One region of the Streptomyces sp. NPDC104831 genome, then DNA from elsewhere that is predicted to be linked to it. Evidence: riboswitches for the same ligand, from Rfam matches in the RefSeq annotation. Region 1 holds a riboswitch; the other holds the start of a gene.
The links. Region 1 has a riboswitch for ZMP and ZTP ahead of ACZ63H_RS00200 (glycine hydroxymethyltransferase). Riboswitches for the same ligand answer to the same signal wherever they lie in the genome.
Positions count from the first base shown of each region.

Region 2: another riboswitch for ZMP and ZTP. It lies ahead of ACZ63H_RS16640 (bifunctional 5,10-methylenetetrahydrofolate dehydrogenase/5,10-methenyltetrahydrofolate cyclohydrolase); the one in region 1 lies ahead of ACZ63H_RS00200 (glycine hydroxymethyltransferase).

Region 1 is NZ_JBVJOT010000001.1:40,099-50,030, forward strand. It holds gene ACZ63H_RS00190 (2'-5' RNA ligase family protein) at 1-312, opposite strand, end outside; gene trpS (tryptophan--tRNA ligase) at 460-1,470, opposite strand; gene ACZ63H_RS00200 (glycine hydroxymethyltransferase) at 1,586-3,040, opposite strand; ZMP/ZTP riboswitch at 3,074-3,163, opposite strand; gene rocD (ornithine--oxo-acid transaminase) at 3,266-4,477, shown strand; gene ACZ63H_RS00210 (nuclear transport factor 2 family protein) at 4,478-4,939, opposite strand; gene ACZ63H_RS00215 (TetR/AcrR family transcriptional regulator) at 5,037-5,609, shown strand; gene ACZ63H_RS00220 (glutathionylspermidine synthase family protein) at 5,606-6,790, opposite strand; gene ACZ63H_RS00225 (hypothetical protein) at 6,805-7,227, opposite strand; gene pdxR (MocR-like pyridoxine biosynthesis transcription factor PdxR) at 7,328-8,719, opposite strand; gene ACZ63H_RS00235 (carboxymuconolactone decarboxylase family protein) at 8,767-9,267, shown strand; gene ACZ63H_RS00240 (carboxymuconolactone decarboxylase family protein) at 9,264-9,707, shown strand; gene ACZ63H_RS00245 (isocitrate lyase/PEP mutase family protein) at 9,704-9,932, shown strand, end outside.
Region 2 is NZ_JBVJOT010000021.1:83,607-93,538, forward strand. It holds gene ACZ63H_RS16620 (YncE family protein) at 1-129, opposite strand, end outside; gene ACZ63H_RS16625 (TetR/AcrR family transcriptional regulator) at 292-954, shown strand; gene ACZ63H_RS16630 (alcohol dehydrogenase catalytic domain-containing protein) at 1,113-2,138, shown strand; gene ACZ63H_RS16635 (glycosyltransferase) at 2,154-3,383, opposite strand; gene ACZ63H_RS16640 (bifunctional 5,10-methylenetetrahydrofolate dehydrogenase/5,10-methenyltetrahydrofolate cyclohydrolase) at 3,799-4,656, opposite strand; ZMP/ZTP riboswitch at 4,683-4,763, opposite strand; gene ACZ63H_RS16645 (nuclear transport factor 2 family protein) at 4,832-5,197, opposite strand; gene ACZ63H_RS16650 (hypothetical protein) at 5,371-5,685, shown strand; gene ACZ63H_RS16655 (S-(hydroxymethyl)mycothiol dehydrogenase) at 5,811-6,899, shown strand; gene ACZ63H_RS16660 (MBL fold metallo-hydrolase) at 6,899-7,528, shown strand; gene ACZ63H_RS16665 (SDR family oxidoreductase) at 7,622-8,536, shown strand; gene ACZ63H_RS16670 (SDR family NAD(P)-dependent oxidoreductase) at 8,743-9,531, shown strand; gene ACZ63H_RS16675 (aminotransferase-like domain-containing protein) at 9,757-9,932, shown strand, end outside.

The DNA of each region.
Region 1 (9,932 bases):
GATCCGCTGCTGGAGCCGGGCGCACGCCTCGGCGCCCTCGGCGACGCGGACGTAGACCACCGGCGACAGCGGCCGGAAGGTGCCGGTGCCGGACAGCCGCATCGGGAACGGGCGGCCCGCCGCGGCGACCTCGGACAGGTGCGCGTCGACCGCGGGCAGGCCGGCCTCGTCCACCTCGGTCGGCGGCAGCAGCGTGACGTGGGTGGGGATGCCGTGAGCCGCGGCGTCGCCGAAGCCCGCGCGCCGCTCCTGGAGCAGGCTGCCGTGAGGCTCCGGGACCGCGATCGACACGCCGATCGTTACGGTCCCCACGTCGTCTCCTGTCGTCGGGTCTGTCGTCGTCTCGGCCGTCTCGTCCGGCCGTTGGCATCGACTGTACGGCCACGGGTGTCCCGTGGGCAGGCGCGGCGGAAGTGATGTGCAGCGCTCTGCCCACGCGGATTCGTGCGGTCGTACGCCTCAGTGCTTGGCGGGCAGGAAGCCCACGCGGTCGTACGCCTGCGCGAGGGTCTCGGCGGCGACGGCGCGCGCCTTCTCGGCGCCCTTGGCGAGGATCGAGTCCAGCGTCTCGGCGTCGTCCAGGTACTGGTGGGTGCGCTCGCGGAACGGCGTGACGAACTCGACCATGATCTCGGCGAGGTCGGTCTTGAGGGCGCCGTACATCTTGCCCTCGTACTCCTGCTCCAGCTCGGCGATGCTCTTGCCGGTGAGCGTGGAGTGGATGGTCAGGAGGTTGGAGACGCCCGGCTTGTTCCCGGTGTCGTAGCGGATCACCGTGTCGGTGTCGGTGACCGCGCTCTTCACCTTCTTGGCCGTGGTCTTCGGCTCGTCCAGGAGGTTGATCAGGCCCTTCGGCGTGGACGCCGACTTGCTCATCTTGATCGTCGGGTCCTGGAGGTCGTAGATCTTCGCCGTCTCCTTGAGGATGTACGGCTTGGGGATCGTGAAGGTGTCGCCGAAGCGGCCGTTGAAGCGCTCGGCGAGGTCGCGGGTCAGCTCGATGTGCTGGCGCTGGTCCTCGCCGACGGGCACCTCGTGGGCCTGGTACAGCAGGATGTCCGCGACCTGGAGGACCGGGTAGGTGAACAGGCCGACGGAGGCCCGGTCGGCGCCCTGCTTGGCGGACTTGTCCTTGAACTGGGTCATGCGGGACGCCTCGCCGAAGCCGGTGAGGCAGTTCATGACCCAGGCCAGCTGGGCGTGCTCGGGGACGTGGCTCTGCACGAAGAGGGTGCAGCGGTCGGGGTCCAGACCGGCGGCCAGCAGCTGGGCCGCGGCCAGGCGGGTGTTGGCGCGCAGCTCCTTCGGGTCCTGCGGGACCGTGATCGCGTGCAGGTCGACGACCATGTAGAAGGCGTCGTGGGACTCCTGCAGGGCCACCCACTGGCGGACGGCGCCGAGGTAGTTGCCGAGGTGGAACGAGCCAGCCGTGGGCTGGATGCCGGAGAGCACGCGAGGTCGGTCAGCCATACCCCTTATTGTCGCAGAGGCACGGGGCGGGTTCGGCGGGTGGGGAACCGCGGGCCGGTCACGCCCGGGCGGGGGCCGCATGCCGCACGCGGCCCCGCGCCCCTTGCGGGGTGTCTCAGCCGAGGTCGACTTCCGGGTAGAGGGGGAAGCCCGCGACCAGGTCCGTGGCGCGCCCGGCGATCTCCTGGGCGACCTTCTCGTCGAGGACGTGGCTCGCCTTGGAGGGGGCGCCGGACTTGGTGGTGCCCGCCTCGGTGGTGGTCAGCACGCGGTCGATGAGCGCCGCCACCTCGTCCATCTCCGCCGTGCCGAGGCCGCGGGTGGTCAGCGCGGGGGTGCCGACGCGGATGCCGGAGGTGTACCAGGCGCCGTTCGGGTCGGCCGGGATGGCGTTGCGGTTGGTGACGATGCCCGAGTCGAGCAGGGCCGCCTCGGCCTGGCGGCCGGTGAGGCCGTAGGACGTGGCGACGTCGATCAGGTTGAGGTGGTTGTCCGTGCCGCCGGTGACGAGGGTGGCGCCCCGGCGCGTCAGGCCCTCGGCGAGGGCGCGGGAGTTGTCGACGATGCGCTGGGCGTAGTCCTGGAAGGCGGGCTGCCGGGCCTCGGCGAGGGCGACGGCCTTGGCGGCCATGACGTGCGGGAGCGGGCCGCCGAGGACCATCGGGCAGCCGCGGTCCACCTGGTCCTTGAGGGAGTCGTCGCACAGCACCATGCCGCCGCGCGGGCCGCGCAGGGACTTGTGGGTGGTGGTGGTGACGATCTGGGCGTGCGGGACCGGGTCGAAGTCGCCGGTGAGGACCTTGCCGGCGACGAGGCCGGCGAAGTGGGCCATGTCGACCATGAGGGTGGCGCCGACCTCGTCGGCGATCTCGCGCATGATCCGGAAGTTCACCAGCCGGGGGTACGCGGAGTAGCCCGCGACGATGATCAGCGGCTTGAACTCGCGGGCCTGGGCGCGCAGCGCGTCGTAGTCGATCAGGCCGGTGGCGGGGTCGGTGCCGTAGGAGCGCTGGTCGAACATCTTGCCGGAGATGTTCGGGCGGAAGCCGTGGGTGAGGTGGCCGCCGGCGTCCAGGGACATGCCGAGCATGCGCTGGTTGCCGAAGGCCTGGCGCAGCTCGGCCCAGTCGGCGTCGGTGAGGTCGTTGATCTGGCGGGCGCCGGCCTTCTCCAGGAAGGGGACCTCGACGCGGTCGGCGAGGACGGCCCAGAAGGCGACGAGGTTGGCGTCGATGCCGGAGTGCGGCTGGACGTAGGCGTGGCGGGCGCCGAAGAGTTCGCGGGCGTGTTCGGCGGCGAGGGCCTCGACGGTGTCGACGTTGCGGCAGCCGGCGTAGAAGCGGCGGCCGACGGTGCCCTCGGCGTACTTGTCGCTGAACCAGTTGCCCATCGCGAGCAGGGTCGCCGGGGAGGCGTAGTTCTCCGAGGCGATCAGTTTGAGCATTCCGCGCTGGTCGGCGACCTCCTGGCCGATGGCGTCGGCGACGCGCGGCTCCACGGCGCGGATGACGTCGAGGGCGGCGCGGAAGGCGGTGGACTCGGTGGAGAGGGGGGCGGCGTTCTCGGGCATCGGGGACCTCCGGACGATGTGCGTACAGCGTTCACGTTCGGCCCAGGCGCACGGCACTCTTTACCGCTCGGGCCGCTCCCTGATGGTCCGTCCCATCCCAGCGCGCCAGTCACGGCCCGGCTCTCAGCCTACCGGGCGCGCCGGGCGGGGAAGATCCCGCGTCCACCATGCGAGCGGGGTTAAGAAGGAGGTCGTCGTCGTATCCGGACCGATCCGGGAGAGTCCGTGACCGCTGCCGAAGAAGACCTCATCGCCCTCGCCGACGCGCACTGCGCGCCCACCTACGATCCGCTGCCGGTGGTGCTCGCCACGGGTGAGGGGGCGTGGGTGACGGACGTGGCGGGGCGGCGGTACCTGGACCTGCTGGCCGGTTACTCGGCGCTCAACTTCGGGCACGGCCATCCGCGGCTGGTGGAGGCGGCCCGGCGGCAGCTGGAGCGGCTGACGCTGACCTCCCGCGCCTTCCACCACGACCGGTTCGGGGCGTTCTGCGCCCGGCTGGCCGAGCTGTGCGGGATGGAGATGGTGCTGCCGGTGAACACGGGCGCGGAGGCGGTGGAGAGCGCGCTCAAGGCGGCCCGGAAGTGGGGGTACCGGGTGAAGGGGGTGCCCGCGGAGATGGCGAAGGTCGTCGTGGCGGCCGGCAACTTCCACGGCCGTACGACGACCGTCATCAGCTTCTCCACGGACTCCGGGGCGCGGGCGGACTTCGGGCCGTACACCCCGGGGTTCGAGATCGTGCCGTACGGGGATCTGACCGCGATGCGGGCGGCGCTGACGGAGAACACGGTGGCGGTGCTGCTGGAGCCGGTGCAGGGCGAGGCGGGGGTGATCGTGCCGCCGGCCGGTTACCTGGCGGGGGTGCGGGAGCTGACCCGGGAGCGGAACGTCCTCTTCGTCGCCGACGAGGTCCAGTCCGGGCTGGGCCGGACCGGGCGGACCTTCGCGTGCGAGCACGAGGGGGTCGTGCCGGACGCGTACGTGCTGGGCAAGGCGCTGGGCGGCGGGATCGTGCCGGTGTCGGCGGTGGTGTCGAGCGCGGCGGTGCTCGGGGTGTTCCGGCCGGGCGAGCACGGGTCGACGTTCGGCGGGAACCCGCTGGCCTGCGCGGTGGCGCTGGAGGTGATCGCGTTGCTGCGGACCGGGGAGTACCAGGAGCGGGCGGCCCGGCTGGGCGAACGGCTGCACCGGCTGCTGGGCGAGCTGCCGGGCACGGGCCGGGTGACGGCGGTGCGCGGACGGGGGCTGTGGGCCGGGGTGGACGTCTCCCCCGCGGTGGGCACCGGGCACCGGATCGCCGAGCGGCTGCTGGCCCGTGGGGTCCTGGTGAAGGAGACCCACGGGTCGACGGTCCGTCTCGCGCCCCCGCTGGTGATCGGCGAGGAGGACCTGGAGTGGGGGGTGGAGCAGCTGCGGACGGTGCTGTCCGGGGCGTGATCAGCGCAGGGGGAGGTCGATGCCGTGCTCGGCGGCGGGCCGGGGCCCGAGGATGCGGCGGTCGGATTCCCCGATGGCCACGTCGTTGATGCTGGCCTCGCGGCGGCGCATCAGGCCGTGCTCGTCGAACTCCCACAGTTCGTTGCCGTAGGAGCGCCACCACTGGCCGCCGGTGTCGCGGCACTCGTACTGGAAGCGGACGGCGATGCGGTCCTCGTGGAAGCTCCACAGGCTCTTGCGCAGCGCGTAGTCCAGCTCGCGGCGCCATTTCCCGGTCAGGAAGGCGACGATCTCCTCCCGGCCGGCGAGGAAGCGGTCCCGGTTCCGCCAGACGCAGTCCTCGGTGTAGGCGAGGGCCACCCGGTGGGGGTCGCGGGTGTTCCAGGCGTCCTCGGCGGCCTGGACCTTCTGCCGGGCGGTTTCCAGGGTGAACGGCGGGCAGGGCGGGCGGCCTTCGGGCACGGCGGTCTCCTCGGCGGTCGAGAACGGTCGTTCTCCATCGGTGCCGCTAAGGTAGAGAACGACCGTTCTCGACGTCAAGGAGACACGAGGAGCCCGGATGCCCGCCCCCGCCACCGCGGAACGCGACCGCGCGGACCGCGCGAGCCTGCTGGACGCCGCCGAGACGCTCTTCTACGCGCACGGTGTCCAGGCGGTCGGCATGGACCGGGTCCGGGATGCCTCCGGGCTGCCCCTGAAGCGGATCTACCGGCTCTTCGCGACCAAGGAGGACCTGGTCGTCGCCATGCTCCGGCGGCGCGACCGGCGCTGGCGGGAGAGCCTGGCCGCGCACGTGGAGCGCGTGGCGGACCCGCGCGAACGGGTGCTGGCGGTCTTCGACTGGCTCGCCGTCTGGTTCGCCGAGCCCGGCTTCCGCGGCTGCGCCTGGATCAACGCCCACGGCGAACTCGGCACCGCCTCCGAGGCGGTCCTGCGGGAGGTCCGCGCCCACAAGCGCGCCTTCCACGACCAACTGGCCGCCTGGGTCCACGCCACCGGCCTCCCGCTCACCGAACCGGTCTACCTCCTCGCCGAGGGAGCGATGGTCACGGCGGGCATCACCGGCGACCCGTCCCCGGCACGGCACGCCCGGGGGGCGGTGGAGTCGCTGCTCGGAGGCGCGGCGGTCTAGAGGATCACGTGGGGCAGGAAGCGGGCGTACTCGTCGGTGATCAGGCCGGTGGACTCGCGGATGCCGAGGCCCGCCGGTTCGTCGCCGACGATCCAGGTGCCGAGGACCACGTGGTTGCCGTCGAAGACGGGGAGGGGGGCCAGCTGCTGGTAGCAGCAGGGGTCCTCGCGGGGGGCCGGCGGGGTGCCGGGCCCGTGGACGGTGATGCCCGCGCCCTCGCGGCCCAGCAGGGGCTTGGCGACGTAGCCGGTGGTGGCGGCGAGGTCGCGGGGGCCGTCGAGGTAGGCGGGGAGCAGGTGGGGGTGGCCGGGGTACAGCTCCCACAGGATCGCCAGCAGCGCCTTGTTGCTCAGCAGCATCTTCCAGGCCGGCTCGATCCACAGGGTGCTGCCGGTGCCGCCGCCGTTGTCCAGGGTGTCCAGGACGTGGCCGCCGAAGGCGTCGGTGGTGAGCCACTCCCAGGGGTAGAGCTTGAAGATGCCCCGGATGAAGCGGAGCCGGTTGTCGACGAAGCGGCCGGAGAGGGAGTCCCAGCCGATCTCCTCCATCGCGAGCCAGTCCGTGGCGAGGCCGGCCTGCTCCGCCGTCTCCTTCAGGTAGGCGACCGTCATCAGGTCCTCGCCGAGTTCGTCGGCGGCGGAGTGCGCGAAGTGCAGGGGGGCGCCGGGCGGCAGCAGCGCGGCCTGGGCGCGCCAGGCCTCCACCAGGCGTTCGTGCAGGGAGTTCCACTGGTCCGCGCCGGGAAAACGTTCCTCCATCCAGAACCACTGCGGGGAGGCCGCCTCCACCAGCGAGGTGGGCGTGTCGGCGTTGTACTCCAGCAGTTTCGCCGGACCCGTACCGTCGTAGCGCAGGTCGAACCGGCCGTACACGGACGGCAGTTCGGCCCGGCGGTGCCAGGACTCGGTGACCGCGTCGGCCACCCGGGGGTCGGTGATGCCGAGGTCGGCGAGCCGGTCCTCGGCCACGATGTGGGCCGCCGCCGCGAGGCACATGCGGTGCAGTTCCGCGACGGTCTCCTCCAGCGCCTCGACCTCCTGGAGGGAGAAGACGTAGCAGGCGCTCTCGTCCCAGTACGGGCGCAGGGAGCCGTCGGGGTGGCGGGTGAGGGGGTAGACCAGGCCCTGCGCCTCGACGGTCTGCTGCCAGCCGGGGCGGGGGGTGAGGGTACGGCGTTCCATGTCGTCCGCTCCGGTCAGCCGCCGGAGCTGCCGTGGCCGCCGCCGAAGCCGCCGCGGCTCACCCCGCCGCCACCGTTGTCGTACGACGAACCGCCCGAGCTGCCGCTTCCCGAACCGCCGCCCGAGCCGCTCGACTTGGTGAAGGAGCCGTCGTCGACCCAGCCGTTCTTCTCCTTGCCGCCGTAGTACCAGTCGGCGTTGACCGGTCGCTTGGCGCCCTTCTTGACGGACCTCTTCCGGCCCGAGGAGGAGCCGCCGGTGGTCGTCTTGCAGTTCTTGTCGGAGACGACCTTGAAGCCCTTGGCGACGTTGTAACTGTCCCGGTCCACGCAGCGCTTGTCCGGGTCGGACGAGCAGGCGGTGAGGGCGGCGGCCAGCAGACCCACACCGCCCAGGACGACCGTGCCGGACCGGAGTTGCCTTTTGGTGTGCGCCATGGTGTGTCTCCCCCGTCGAGTCGATGTCCGGCGGACAGCCTAGAGAGGCGGGTGCGCGCGCCCGGCCGGGGGGTGGCTTTCGGCCGTCCGGCGCCCCTTCTCAGGGCAGTACCCGGCACAGGGCCTCCAACGCGCCCGTCCACGCGCTGTCCGCAGGTGTGCCGTAGCCGACCACCAGGGCGTCCAGGGGGTCGGCGACCGCTTCGGCGTGGCGGTAGTAGGACAGTCCGTGCAGGGCCAGGTTCTGGAGGCCGGCCGCCTGGACGACCGGCTGCTCCAGGCCCGGCGGGAGCCGCAGCACCGCGTGCAGTCCGGCCGCGATGCCCGTCACCCGCACCGCCGGCGCCCGGCCGGCCACGGCCGCGGCGAGGGCGTCGCGGCGGCGCCGGTAGCGCAGGCGGGCGGAGCGGACGTGCCGGTCGTAGGCGCCGGACGCGAGGAACTCGGCCAGCGTGAGCTGGTCCAGCGCCCCGAGGGTGTCGACGTGGCCCTTGGCCGCGACCGCCTCCTGGACCAGGGCCGGCGGCAGCACCATCCAGCCCAGCCGCAGCCCGGGCGCGAGGGACTTGCTGGCGGTGCCCAGATAGACCACCCGGTCGGGGTCGAGGCCCTGGAGGGCGCCGACGGGCTGGCGGTCGTAGCGGAACTCGCCGTCGTAGTCGTCCTCCAGGACCAGGGCGCCGGTGCGCCGCGCCCAGTCGACGACGGCGGCCCGCCGGTCGGGGTGCAGGGGGGTGCCCGTCGGGAACTGGTGGGCCGGGGTGAGCAGCACCGCACCGGCGTGGTCCGGCGGGCGGGGGTCGGTGCCGAGCGCGTCGTAGGGCAGCGCCGGGGTGGCCAGGCCCGCCGCGCGCAGCAGCCGCCAGTGGACGTCGAGGCCGTAGGACTCCACCGCGACCGTGTCCGCCCCGCGCGAGCGCAGCACCGCGCCGAGGACGCGCAGGGCGTGCGAGAAGCCCGCGGTGACCACGACGCTGTCCGGGGTGGCGCGCACGCCCCGGACCCGGGCGAGGTATCCGGCCAGGGCGGTGCGCAGCTCGCGCCGGCCACGCGGGTCGCCGTAGCCGAGCGCGTCGGCGGGGGCCGTGGCCAGTGCCCGGCGGGCGGCCTTCAGCCACGCGGTGCGCGGGAAGGCGGCGAGGTCGGGGGTGCCGGGGACGAGGCTGTGGGCGGGGCGGCCGGGCTCCCGGCGGCCCGGTCCGGACGCGGCGGACGGCGGGGCGACCACCCGGTCCGCCACCCGGGTGCCGGAGCCCTGCCGGGCGGTGAGCCAGCCCTCCGCGACCAGGTCGGCGTAGGCCTCGGCGACGGTGTTGCGGGCGATGCCGAGGTCGGCGGCGAGGGACCGGGAGGACGGCAGCCGGGTGCCGGGGGCGAGCCGGCCGGTGCGCACCGCGTCCCGCAGCGCGTCGGTCAGGCCCCGGCGCAGCCCGCCCGCGAGGGCCGGTTCGAGATGCAGGTCGACGCCCAAAGTGGCCCAGGATTCCGCCATGGGAATGGACCATACCCCTGGGCTGCCTCGGTTCTAGGGTCGAGAGCATGAGCACTTACGAGGAACCCGTCACCTACGCCCACGAGGAGCCGCCGCGCCTGCGCTGGGCCCAGCACGCGCCCGAGGTGTACAAGGCGATGATCCAGCTGGACGCCGTCGCCAACCAGGGCCTGGACCCCCGGCTGCGCGAGCTGGTCAAGATCCGCGCCTCCCAGGTCAACCACTGCGCGCGCTGCCTCGACATGCACTCCAAGGACGCCCTCGCGGCCGGCGAGAGCGTGGAGCGGATCATCCAGCTCGGCGCGTGGGAGGAGTCGCGGCACTTCTACACCGAGAAGGAGCTGGCGGCGCTGGAGCTGACCGACGCGATCACCGTCCTCACGGACGGGTTCGTGCCGGACGAGGTGTACGAGCGGGCCGCCAAGCACTTCGACGAGGCCGAACTCTCCCAGCTGATCGCCGCCATCGCCGTGATCAACGCCTGGAACCGGTTCGGCGTGTCCACCCGGACCCCTCCGGGCCACTACCACCCGGGGCAGCACAAGTGAACCGTACCCAGCTGCTGGACCCGAAGGTCTTCCAGGCGATGGCCGCCGTCAGCGCGGCGGCGAAGAAGGGGCTCGGCGACCCGGCCCTGGCCGAACTGGTGATGATCCGCGCCTCGCAGATCAACCACTGCGCGTTCTGCCTCGACATGCACCTGGGCCTGGCCCGCGCGAACGGGGAGTCGGAGGACCGCATCCACTTCCTGAGCGCCTGGGAGGAGACCGAGGAGCTGTACAGCGAGCGGGAGCGGGCCGCGCTGGCGCTGACCGAGGCGGTCACCGTCCTCACGGACGGGTTCGTGCCGGACGAGGTGTACGAGCGGGCCGCCAAGCACTTCGACGAGGGCGCGCTCGCCCATCTCATCGCCCTGATCACCGTCATCAACGGCTGGAACCGCCTGATGGTCAGCCGCCGGGTGCCCCCGGGGGGCCGGCGGCCGTGACCGGGACCGAGGAGTTCCGCGCCCTGCACCGGGGGCGCGTGCCGGGCGATCCGCTGGTGCTGCCCGGGCCGTGGGACGCGGCGGCCGCGCGGGTCTTCGCGGAGGCCGGGTTCCCGGCGCTGGCCACGCCCAGCGCCGGGGTGGCCGCCTCGCTCGGCTACGCGGACGGGGCCACCCCGGCCGACGAGATGTTCGCGGCCGTCGCCCGGATCACCCGGGCGGTGG
Region 2 (9,932 bases), on a different contig from region 1:
GACGAACAGCACCTCGCGCAAGCCGTCGGGAGCGGCGGAGCGCGCGGAGGCGGCGGTCGCCGGCCCGGCGACGGCCAGGGCGAGGGCGACGGCCACGGAGCACAGGTGCCTGGTTCTGGAGGCAGCCATGACGGCTCTCTTTCCTCGGGGGAAGTCGGGGGGGAAGTCCGGGGATCTGAACACGGCCGCATTCACAGTGAACTTACTGAAAAGTAAGGAAGGGGCGGCCTTCTCGACAAGATGCGTGCACGACAAGATTGGAGGACCGGCGGAACGACGGAGGGGGACGCGTTGGGCGGCAGGCTCAGGGCGCCGACGGGACGCTACGGCGGCCGGTCCGCCGAGGAGCGGCAGGCCGAGCGGCGGCGCCGCTTCCTGGACGCGGCGCTGCGGCTGTTCGGCGGCACCCCCGGCTACCGCGGCACCACCGTCGCCGCCCTCAGCCAGGCCGCCGGCCTGTCCACCCGCCAGTTCTACGAGGAGTTCCGCACCCTGGAGGACGTCCTGGCCGCGCTGCACCTCCAGGTCAACGGCTGGGCCGAAAGGGCCGTCCTGGACGCGCTCGCCGACGCGGACGGCCTGCCCCTGGCCGACCGCGCCACCGTCCTCTTCCGGGCCTACGCCCGCGCCATCACCTCCGACCCGCGCCGCATCCGCATCGCCTTCATGGAGATCATCGGCGTCAGCCCCCGCCTGGAGGAGCAGCGCCTGGCCCGTCGCGCCCGCTGGGTCGACCTCATCCGCGCCGAGGCGGACGCGGCCGTGGCCCGCGGGGAGGCGGCGCCGCGCGACTACCGGCTGGCGGCCACGGCCTTCATCGGCGGGGTCAACGGGCTGCTGCACGACTGGACGGCCGGCTGGGTGGACGCCACGCTGGACGAGGTGGTGGACGAACTGGTCCGGCTGCTGCTCGGCATGCTCCGGCCGGAGGGCTGGCGTCCCGGACCCGGCTGACAACGGCGCGGGCGCAGCCGGGCGGGCCGGCGCCCCGGACCCGGCGGGACGGCGTACGCGCAGGCCGGCGGGGGTGCGGCCCGGCTCGGCGCGCGTGATCGGCCCGGAGCTGGTCTGCTGGGGATGAAGGCCGTCGCCCCGCTTCCCGGAGAGCGCCCATGAGTACCTATCGAGTCGCCCAGGTGACCGCGCCCGACGGCACCTTCGAACTCGCCGACCGGGAGGTCCGGCCGCCGGGAGCGGGCCGGGTGCGGATCGCCGTGGAGGCGTGCGGGATCTGCCACAGCGACGCCCTCTTCGTCGGCGGCGCGCTGCCGGGCGTCACCTTCCCCGAGGTTCCCGGGCACGAGATCGCCGGGCGGATCGAGGAACTGGGCGAGGGGGCCGGGGAGCGCGGCTGGAGCGTCGGCGACCGGGTGGCCGTCGGCTGGTTCGGCGGCAGCTGCGGTCACTGCCCGCCCTGCCGCCGGGGAGACTTCGTCGTGTGCACCGCCCTGAAGGTCCCCGGCTGGGCCTACGACGGAGGCTTCGGCGAACGGACGACCGTACCCGTCGACGCCCTGGCCCGGATCCCCGACGTGCTCGCCGCGGCCGACGCCGGACCCCTGGCCTGCGCGGGCGTGACCACCTACAACGGGCTGCGGCGCGGTCCGGCCGAGCCGGGCGACCTGGTCGCGGTGCTCGGCCTCGGGGGCCTCGGCCACCTCGGCGTGCAGTACGCGGTGGCGATGGGCTTCGAGACCGTGGCGATCGCCCGGGGCGCCGAGAAGGCCGACTTCGCCAGGCGGCTCGGCGCCCACCACTACGTCGACAGCACGGCGCCGACCCCGGTCGCCGAGGCGCTGGGCTCCCTCGGCGGGGCGAAGGCCGTCCTCGCCACCGCCGGCAGCTCCGAGGCCATCACGGCGACCGTGGACGGGCTGGCCCCGCGCGGCGAACTGACCGTCATCGGCGCCACCCCCGAGCCGCTGGGCATCAGCCCGGTGCAACTGATCATGAGCGGGCGGGTCGTCCGCGGACACCCCTCCGGCACCGCGCGGGACGTCGAGGACACCATGGCCTTCAGCGCCCTGCACGGCATCCGCCCGATGACCGAGGAGGTGCCGCTGGAGCGGGCCGGGGAGGCCTACGACAAGATGCTCGCCGGCGCCGCCCGCTTCCGCATGGTGCTGACCACCGGCTGACGTCCGGGGCCCGGTTCAGCCGCCGAGCCGGTCCAGGGCGGCCAGCACCGGGGCCGCGCCGTCCTCCTCCCGGATCCGGGCGCCCAGGGACTCGGCGCGGCGCCGGTACGCCGGGTCCCGGGTGGCCCGGGCCAGCGCCGAGGCCAGCGCGTCCACGTCCAGCCGGCGCAGCGGCACGACGGCCGGGGCGGCCCCCAGCGCCACCAGCCGGGCGGACCAGAACCCCGCGTCGAACTGCACCGGCACCGCAACCGCCGGCACCCCGGCGCGCAGCCCCGCCGCCGTGGTGCCCGCGCCCGCGTGATGGACCACGGCGGCCATCCTCGGGAACAGCAGCGAGTGCGGTACCTCGCCGATGGTCAGCATGTCGTCCCCGGTGGCCGCCAGCCCGCCCCAGCCGCGCTGGATCACCCCGCGCAGCCCTGCCCGCCGCAGCGCCGCCACCACCCGCGCACTGAGCCGCCCGGCGTCCGGTACCGTGGCGCTGCCCAGCCCGACGAACACCGGCGCCGGCCCGGCCTCGATGAACTCCCGCACCTCCTCGGGGAGTTCCTGCCCGGTGTCGTACGGCCACCAGTAGCCGCCCACTTCCAGGCCCGCCCGCCAGTCGGCGGGCCGGGGCACCACCACCGGGCTGAAGCCGTGGTGCACCGGCCAGTGCCGTCGCTCCCGGCGCCGCCGCGCGGCACCGGTGCCCAGCGGGGGCAGGCCGAGTCGCGCGCGCAGGGCCGGCACGGCACCGGAGAAGACATGCTCCACGGCGAGACCCACTCCCTGTCCGGCGAGCCGGTTCACCGTCCCGCCCCAGGCACCCCCGCCGAGGACCGGCGGGGCGAACTCGCGTGTGGCCGCGAGGGGTTGCAGATAGACACCCAGGCTGGGCAGCCGCAGCCCCTCGGCGATCGTGTGCCCGAGCGGTGCCAGCGAGGCGGACAGCAGCAGCACATCGCTGTCCCGCGCCGCGTCGAGCAGGTCCTCGGTCATCCGTCCCACCAGACGCCGGGCCAGCTCCACCACCCGCAGCAGCTTCCCGGGCCCGCCGGCGCTGCGGTGCAGGCCGCGGCCGCGCGGTGACTCCAGTTCCGCCCGCGGATCCACCGGCAGCGCGTGGAACCGCACCCCCGACCCCGCCACCAGCGGCTCGAAGCGGCCGTGGGTGACCAGCGTGACCTCGTGCCCGGCCAGCGCCAGCCGGTGCCCGAGCCCGGTGTAGGGGGCCGCGTCGCCCCGGGACCCCGCCGTCATGATCGCAACGCGCACGACGGCCAGTATGACCGCTCCCGCCCATCGGGCACCCCCGCGCCCGCGTGATTGTCCGGTACGCGTCCGCGCGCCGGCGCCGGGGGCGACCGCCCGTCCGCGGCGGCGGGCGACGGCGCCGGCCGCGTCACGGCCGCCGGCGGGGCGCGGGCCGGCACGTGGCGGGCCACCGGACGCGGGCCCGGACCGCCCGGGGCCGGCCCGCGGGCACGGCGGCGGGGCGACCCGGCGGACGACGCTGCCCGACGCGCGCACCGGTGCCGCCCCCGGCCCGGGGGCCCGCCGGGGCCCGGCCGTCCGCCGGTCGCGTGGGCCCGGTGCCCCGGCCCCCGCCGGCCGAAGCCCCCGTCACCCGGGCCGTCACCGAGCAGGCGCAGAACGGGCCGGACGCGCGCCGCCCCTAAGCCCCGAGCTGCCGGGCGGCGGCCGTCACCGTCTGCTCCAGCAGCGTGGCGATCGTCATCGGGCCGACGCCGCCCGGCACCGGCGTGATCAGCGAGGCCCGCTCCACGGCCGAGTCGAAGTCGACGTCGCCCACGTTCCCCGGGTTGTAGCCCGCGTCGACCACGACCGCGCCCGGCTTGACGTCCTGCCCGCGGATCAGCCGCGGCCGGCCCACCGCGGCCACGACGATGTCGGCCTCGCGGACCGCCGCAGACAGGTCCCGGGTGCGCGAGTGGCAGTACGTCACGGTCGCGTCCCGCGCCAGCAGCAGCATGCCCACCGGCTTGCCGAGGATGGCGCTGCGGCCCACCACCACGGCCCGCTTCCCGGCCGGGTCGACGCCGTACTCGTCCAGCAGCCGCACGATGCCGCCCGGCGTGCAGGAGACGAAGCCCGGCAGCCCGAAGCTCATCGTGGCGAACGAGGCGAACGTGACACCGTCCACGTCCTTCTCCGGCGCGATCGCCTCGAACGCGGCCCGCTCGTCGATGTGGTCGCCCACCGGATGCTGGAGCAGGATGCCGTGCACGCCCGGGTCGGCCGACAACTCCCGCAGCGTGCCGACGAGTCCGTCCGTCGTGGTGGTGGCCGGCAGCGCGACGTGCCGGGAGGTGATGCCGGCCTCGCGGCAGCGGTTCTGCTTCATGCGGACGTAGGTCACGGACGCCGGGTCCTCGCCGACCAGCACGGTCGCGAGACACGGCGCGGTGCCGGTGCGCGCGGTGAGGCCGGCGGCCCGGTGCGCGGTCTCCCGCACGATGCGGCGGGCGAGCGCGGTGCCGTCCATCAGACGGGCGGCCTGGGTCTGGGTCATGCTGCACACTCCTGGGCTGGACCGACTCTTCTCGCCCAGGCGCGCGGCTGCCTCCACGGGCCGCTCCCCGGTGGTACTCCACCTCAGCGCCAGTCACGGCCCGCGTACAGCGTAACCGAGCGTGTGTACGACCCCTGGACCACCCTTCCTCCGGTGCCGGGCCGGACCCGGTCGTCTAGTCGTCCCAGGCCTGGATGACGATCTGGTCGGCGATCTTGCCGTCCCGCAGCGTGAGCATCGACTCGGCCAGGACCCGGGTGCCGTCCGCGTACTCGCAGGACTCGGTGTAGGCGGCGCGGTCACCCTGGATGACGCACTGCTCCAGCCGGTGCGTCATGTCGCGGTGGTAGATGTCGTCCAGCAGCTCGGCGATCTGCGCCCGGCCGCGCAGCACCGTGGGGCGACTGGGCTGGTGGTCGCGGTCCACGATGCGGATCCGCGCGTCGTCCGCGTAGAGCGACAGGAGCGTGTTGCCGGTGTCGCCCTCGATGCCCCGGCGCAGTGTCTCGGTGTCGAAGGCGGAGCCTGTCGTGCCGGTCATGATGACCTCCTTCGGGCGCCCGCGGCCCGGCATCGAGCGGGCCGCACGGGTCCCCCCTGACGAGACTCCTCCGCCGCGGCGGCCCCGGCAAGCGCGGCCGGCCCGCTCCACCTCACGGGTGAGCCGGCCCCGCCGCCCGTGTCCGGCCCGGACCCCGGGCCGTTGCTGAGGGCATGATCTCCACACGACGTATCGCCGCCGCCGTCGGTCTGGCCGCCGGCCTCGCCGGCCTCGCCGCGGCCCAGGCGGACGCGGCGAACACCAGCGCACCCCTCATCGGAAAGCTCGGCGCCCTCTCCGCGCTGGACTCGCTCACGGCCGGTGACATCCCGGCCCCGCACCGGGACCGGGTGCCGAAGGTCAGCGACCAGGTGCGGGAGCTGAAGCACCTGCGCGAGCTGAACCAGCTGCACCAGCTGGAGCAGGTCATCGCTCCCGCGGCGCCCGTGCTCGGCCTGGTGAACGCCGTCCCCGTCCGCCTCCGCTGACCCCCCGGCCCGCGTCGCGGCCGACGGCGGCCGGCGGGATCCGCGATCATGTACGTGATCCGTCCCGCTACCGTCCGGTCGCGTCGTAGGGTCGTCGGCGAAGGCATTCGATGAAGGGACAGGCCATGGCGCAGGAAGTACGCGGCGTGATCGCACCGGGCAAGGACGAGCCCGTGCGGATCGAGACGATCGTGGTGCCGGACCCGGGGCCCGGTGAGGCCGTCGTACGCGTCCAGGCCTGCGGCGTCTGCCACACCGATCTGCACTACAAGCAGGGCGGCATCTCCGACGACTTCCCCTTCCTGCTCGGCCACGAGGCCGCCGGCGTCGTGGAGTCGGTCGGCGAGGGCGTCACCGACGTCGCCCCCGGGGACTTCGTCATCCTCAACTGGCGCGCGGTGTGCGGGCAGTGCCGGGCCTGCCTGCGCGGCCGGCCCTGGTACTGCTTCGACACCCACAACGCCCGGCAGAAGATGACCCTCGCCGCGACCGGTCAGGAGCTGTCCCCGGCGCTCGGCATCGGTGCCTTCGCCGAGAAGACCCTCGTCGCGGCCGGCCAGTGCACCAAGGTCGACCCGGCCGTCTCCCCGGCGGTCGCGGGCCTGCTCGGCTGCGGGGTGATGGCCGGCATCGGCGCCGCCATCAACACCGGGAACGTCGGCCGCGGCGACTCGGTCGCCGTGATCGGCTGCGGCGGTGTCGGCGGCGCGGCCATCACCGGGTCGAACCTGGCCGGCGCGAGCCGGATCATCGCCGTCGACATCGACGACCGCAAACTGGAGACGGCGCGCTCCCTGGGCGCCACCCACACCGTCAACTCCAAGGAGACCGACCCCGTCGAGGCGGTCCGCGAGCTGACCGGGGGCTTCGGCGCCGACGTCGTCATCGAGGCCGTCGGCCGGCCCGAGACCTACCGGCAGGCGTTCTACGCCCGCGACCTCGCCGGCACCGTCGTCCTCGTCGGCGTCCCCACCCCGGACATGAAGCTGGAACTGCCCCTGCTGGACGTCTTCGGCCGCGGCGGCGCCCTGAAGTCGAGCTGGTACGGCGACTGCCTGCCCAGCCGCGACTTCCCCATGCTGATCGACCTGCACCTGCAAGGCCGCCTGCCGCTCGACGCGTTCGTCACCGAGACCATCGAACTCGACCAGGTGGAGCAGGCGTTCGAGCGGATGCACCACGGCGACGTGCTGCGCTCGGTGGTGGTGCTGTGATGACCGCCCGCATCGAACGCCTCGTCACCAGCGGCCAGTTCACCCTGGACGGCGGCACCTGGGACGTGGAGAACAACGTGTGGCTCGTCGGTGACGACCGGGAGGTGATCGTCATCGACGCCGCCCACGACGCCGAGGCCATCGCCCACGCCGTCGGCGACCGGCGCCTGACCGCCATCGTGTGCACCCACGCCCACAACGACCACGTCAACGCGGCCCCGGCGCTCGCCGACCTGACCGGCGCCACGATCTGGCTGCACCCCGACGACCTGCCGCTGTGGAAGCAGACCCATCCGCACCGCGAACCCGACCGGCACCTCGTCGACGGCCAGGTCATCGAGACCGCCGGCGCCGACCTCACCGTCCTGCACACCCCCGGACACGCCCCGGGCGCCGTCTGCCTGTACGACCCCGGACTCGGCGCCGTGTTCACCGGCGACACCCTCTTCCAGGGCGGCCCGGGCGCCACCGGACGCTCGTTCTCGCACTTCCCGACCATCATCGACTCCATCCGCGACCGCCTCCTCGCCCTGCCGCCCGGGACCGAGGTCCTCACCGGGCACGGCGACGCCACCACCATCGGCGCGGAGGCCCCCCACCTCCAGGAGTGGATCGAGCGCGGGCACTGACCGCGGGTCCGTTTCCGAACACCGACAGAAGGTGTCCGGTTTTCCCGTGAGGGTGGGTGACGCAACCGCAACCACGACACACGGGAGACGGACATGACAGGACCGCTGGACGGCAAGGTGGCGCTGGTCGCCGGGGCGACCCGGGGCGCGGGCCGGGGCATCGCCGTGGAACTCGGCGCGGCCGGCGCCACCGTGTACGTCACCGGCCGCAGCACCCGCGCCCGCCGCTCCGAGTACGACCGCCCCGAGACCATCGAGGACACCGCCGACCTCGTCACCGAGGCCGGCGGCCGGGGCATCGCCGTGCCGGCCGACCACCTCGACCGGTCCGCCGTACGGCACCTGGTGGACCGGATCGCGGACGAACAGGGCCGCCTCGACGTCCTCGTCAACGACATCTGGGGCGGGGAGAAGCTGTTCGCGTGGGACACCCCCGTCTGGGAGCACGACCTCGACAACGGGCTGCGGCTGCTCCGCCTCGCGGTCGAGACCCACGCCGTCACCAGCCACTACGCGCTGCCGCTGCTGCTGCGCCGGCCCGGCGGCCTGGTCGTGGAGATGACCGACGGCACCGCCGAGTACAACCGCGACACCTATCGCGTGAACTTCTTCTACGACCTCGCCAAGGCGTCCGTGCTGCGCATGGCCTTCGCCCTCGGCCACGAGCTCGGGCCGCGCGGCGCGACGGCGGTGGCGCTGACGCCCGGCTGGATGCGCTCGGAGATCATGCTCGACGAGTACGGCGTGCGCGAGGAGAACTGGCGCGACGCGCTGGCGCGCGAACCCCACTTCGCCATCTCCGAGACCCCGCGCTTCACCGGCCGGGCCGTCGCCGCGCTGGCCGCCGACCCGGACGTGGCCCGGTTCAACGGGCAGTCCCTCTCCAGCGGCGGCCTGGCGAAGGTGTACGGCTACACCGACCTCGACGGCAGCCGCCCGGACGCCTGGCGCTACCTGACCGAGGTGCAGGAGCCGGGCAAGCCGGCGAACGTCACCGGCTACCGGTGACGCCCGGCTACCGGCTGATACCCGGTTGCCGGTGACGCCCGGACGGCCGGTGGCACCCGGCCGCCGGGCGATCCCCCGGGTGCCGGTCACCGGTCCCACGTCATCGCTGCGGGCCCGGAACCCCGCGATCCCGGCGACCCCGCCGGCACCACGAAACCCGGGACCGCACCGGTGAAACCGCGCCCGCGGGGACGTACCGTCGGCCCATGAGCAATCCAACCCGCTTTGCAGGACACGGAGTTCTCGTCACCGGGGCCGCCCGGGGGATCGGCGCCGCCGTCGCCCGGCGGCTCGCGGAGGAGGGCGGGCGGGTCCTGGTGACCGACCGGGACCCGGCCGAGGCCGAACGGACCGCGGCCGGCCTGCGTCAAGCGGGCCTGGACGCCGAGGCGTTCGGCTGCGACGTGGCCGACCGCGCCGCGGTGGAGGCGGCCGTGTCCCGCGCCGTCGCCGCCTTCGGCTCCCTCGACGTGCTCGTCAACTGCGCCGCCCACTGCAGCCCGGACGTCCCGTTGTACGAGGACGACCCCGACGAGGCCTGGGCGCGGGACCTGGACGTCACCCTCACCGGCACCCACCGCTGCTGCCGGGCCGCCCTGTCGCACCTCGCCGCCTCCGGACGCGGCGCGATCGTGAACATCGGCTCGGTCAACGGACTGCAGGACTTCGGCAACCACGCCTACAGCGCCGCCAAGGCCGGCCTCGGCTCGCTCACCCGGACCCTCGCCGGGCACGCGGCGCCCCGGGGCGTCCGGGTCAACCTCGTGGCGCCGGGCACGGTCCGCACCTCGGCATGGGAGGGACGCGAGGACGCCCTCGACGCCGTCCGCGCCGTGTACCCGCTGGGCCGGGTCGGCGAACCGGAGGACATCGCCGCCGCCGTCGCCTTCCTCGCCTCGCGCGACGCCGCCTGGATCACCGGGACCACACTGGTGGTCGACGGCGGCCTCACCGCCGTCCACACCGGCTTCCGCACGGCCGTCCGAGACGCCTGACGGCACGACGGGCGCAGGCCGCGGGCGCCCGCCGCACCACCCGCTCGGTGGCGCACCGGTCGCCGAAGGCGGCACGCCGCCCGGGCGCCGGGCCGCGCGGCACCCGGCGACCTCCGTGTGGTGCGCCCGGGGACGCCCGGGCCCCTCCGCTCCGCCGGAGGTACTCGCCGTGATCTCCCGTCGACCGGTCCACTTCGCCGTGAGTGGACCGGTAGAACTGGACCCGTGGACACAGGATTCGTCGCCGCGCTCGGCGACTGGCGCGGCCGGCCCGGTCCGCTCGCCCGCGCCCTGGCCGCCGCGGTGAGGGACGCCGTGGTCGACGGCCGGCTCCCGGCCGGCACCCGGCTGCCGGCGGAACGCGAACTGGCCCGCACCCTGCGGCTGAGCCGGGGCACGGT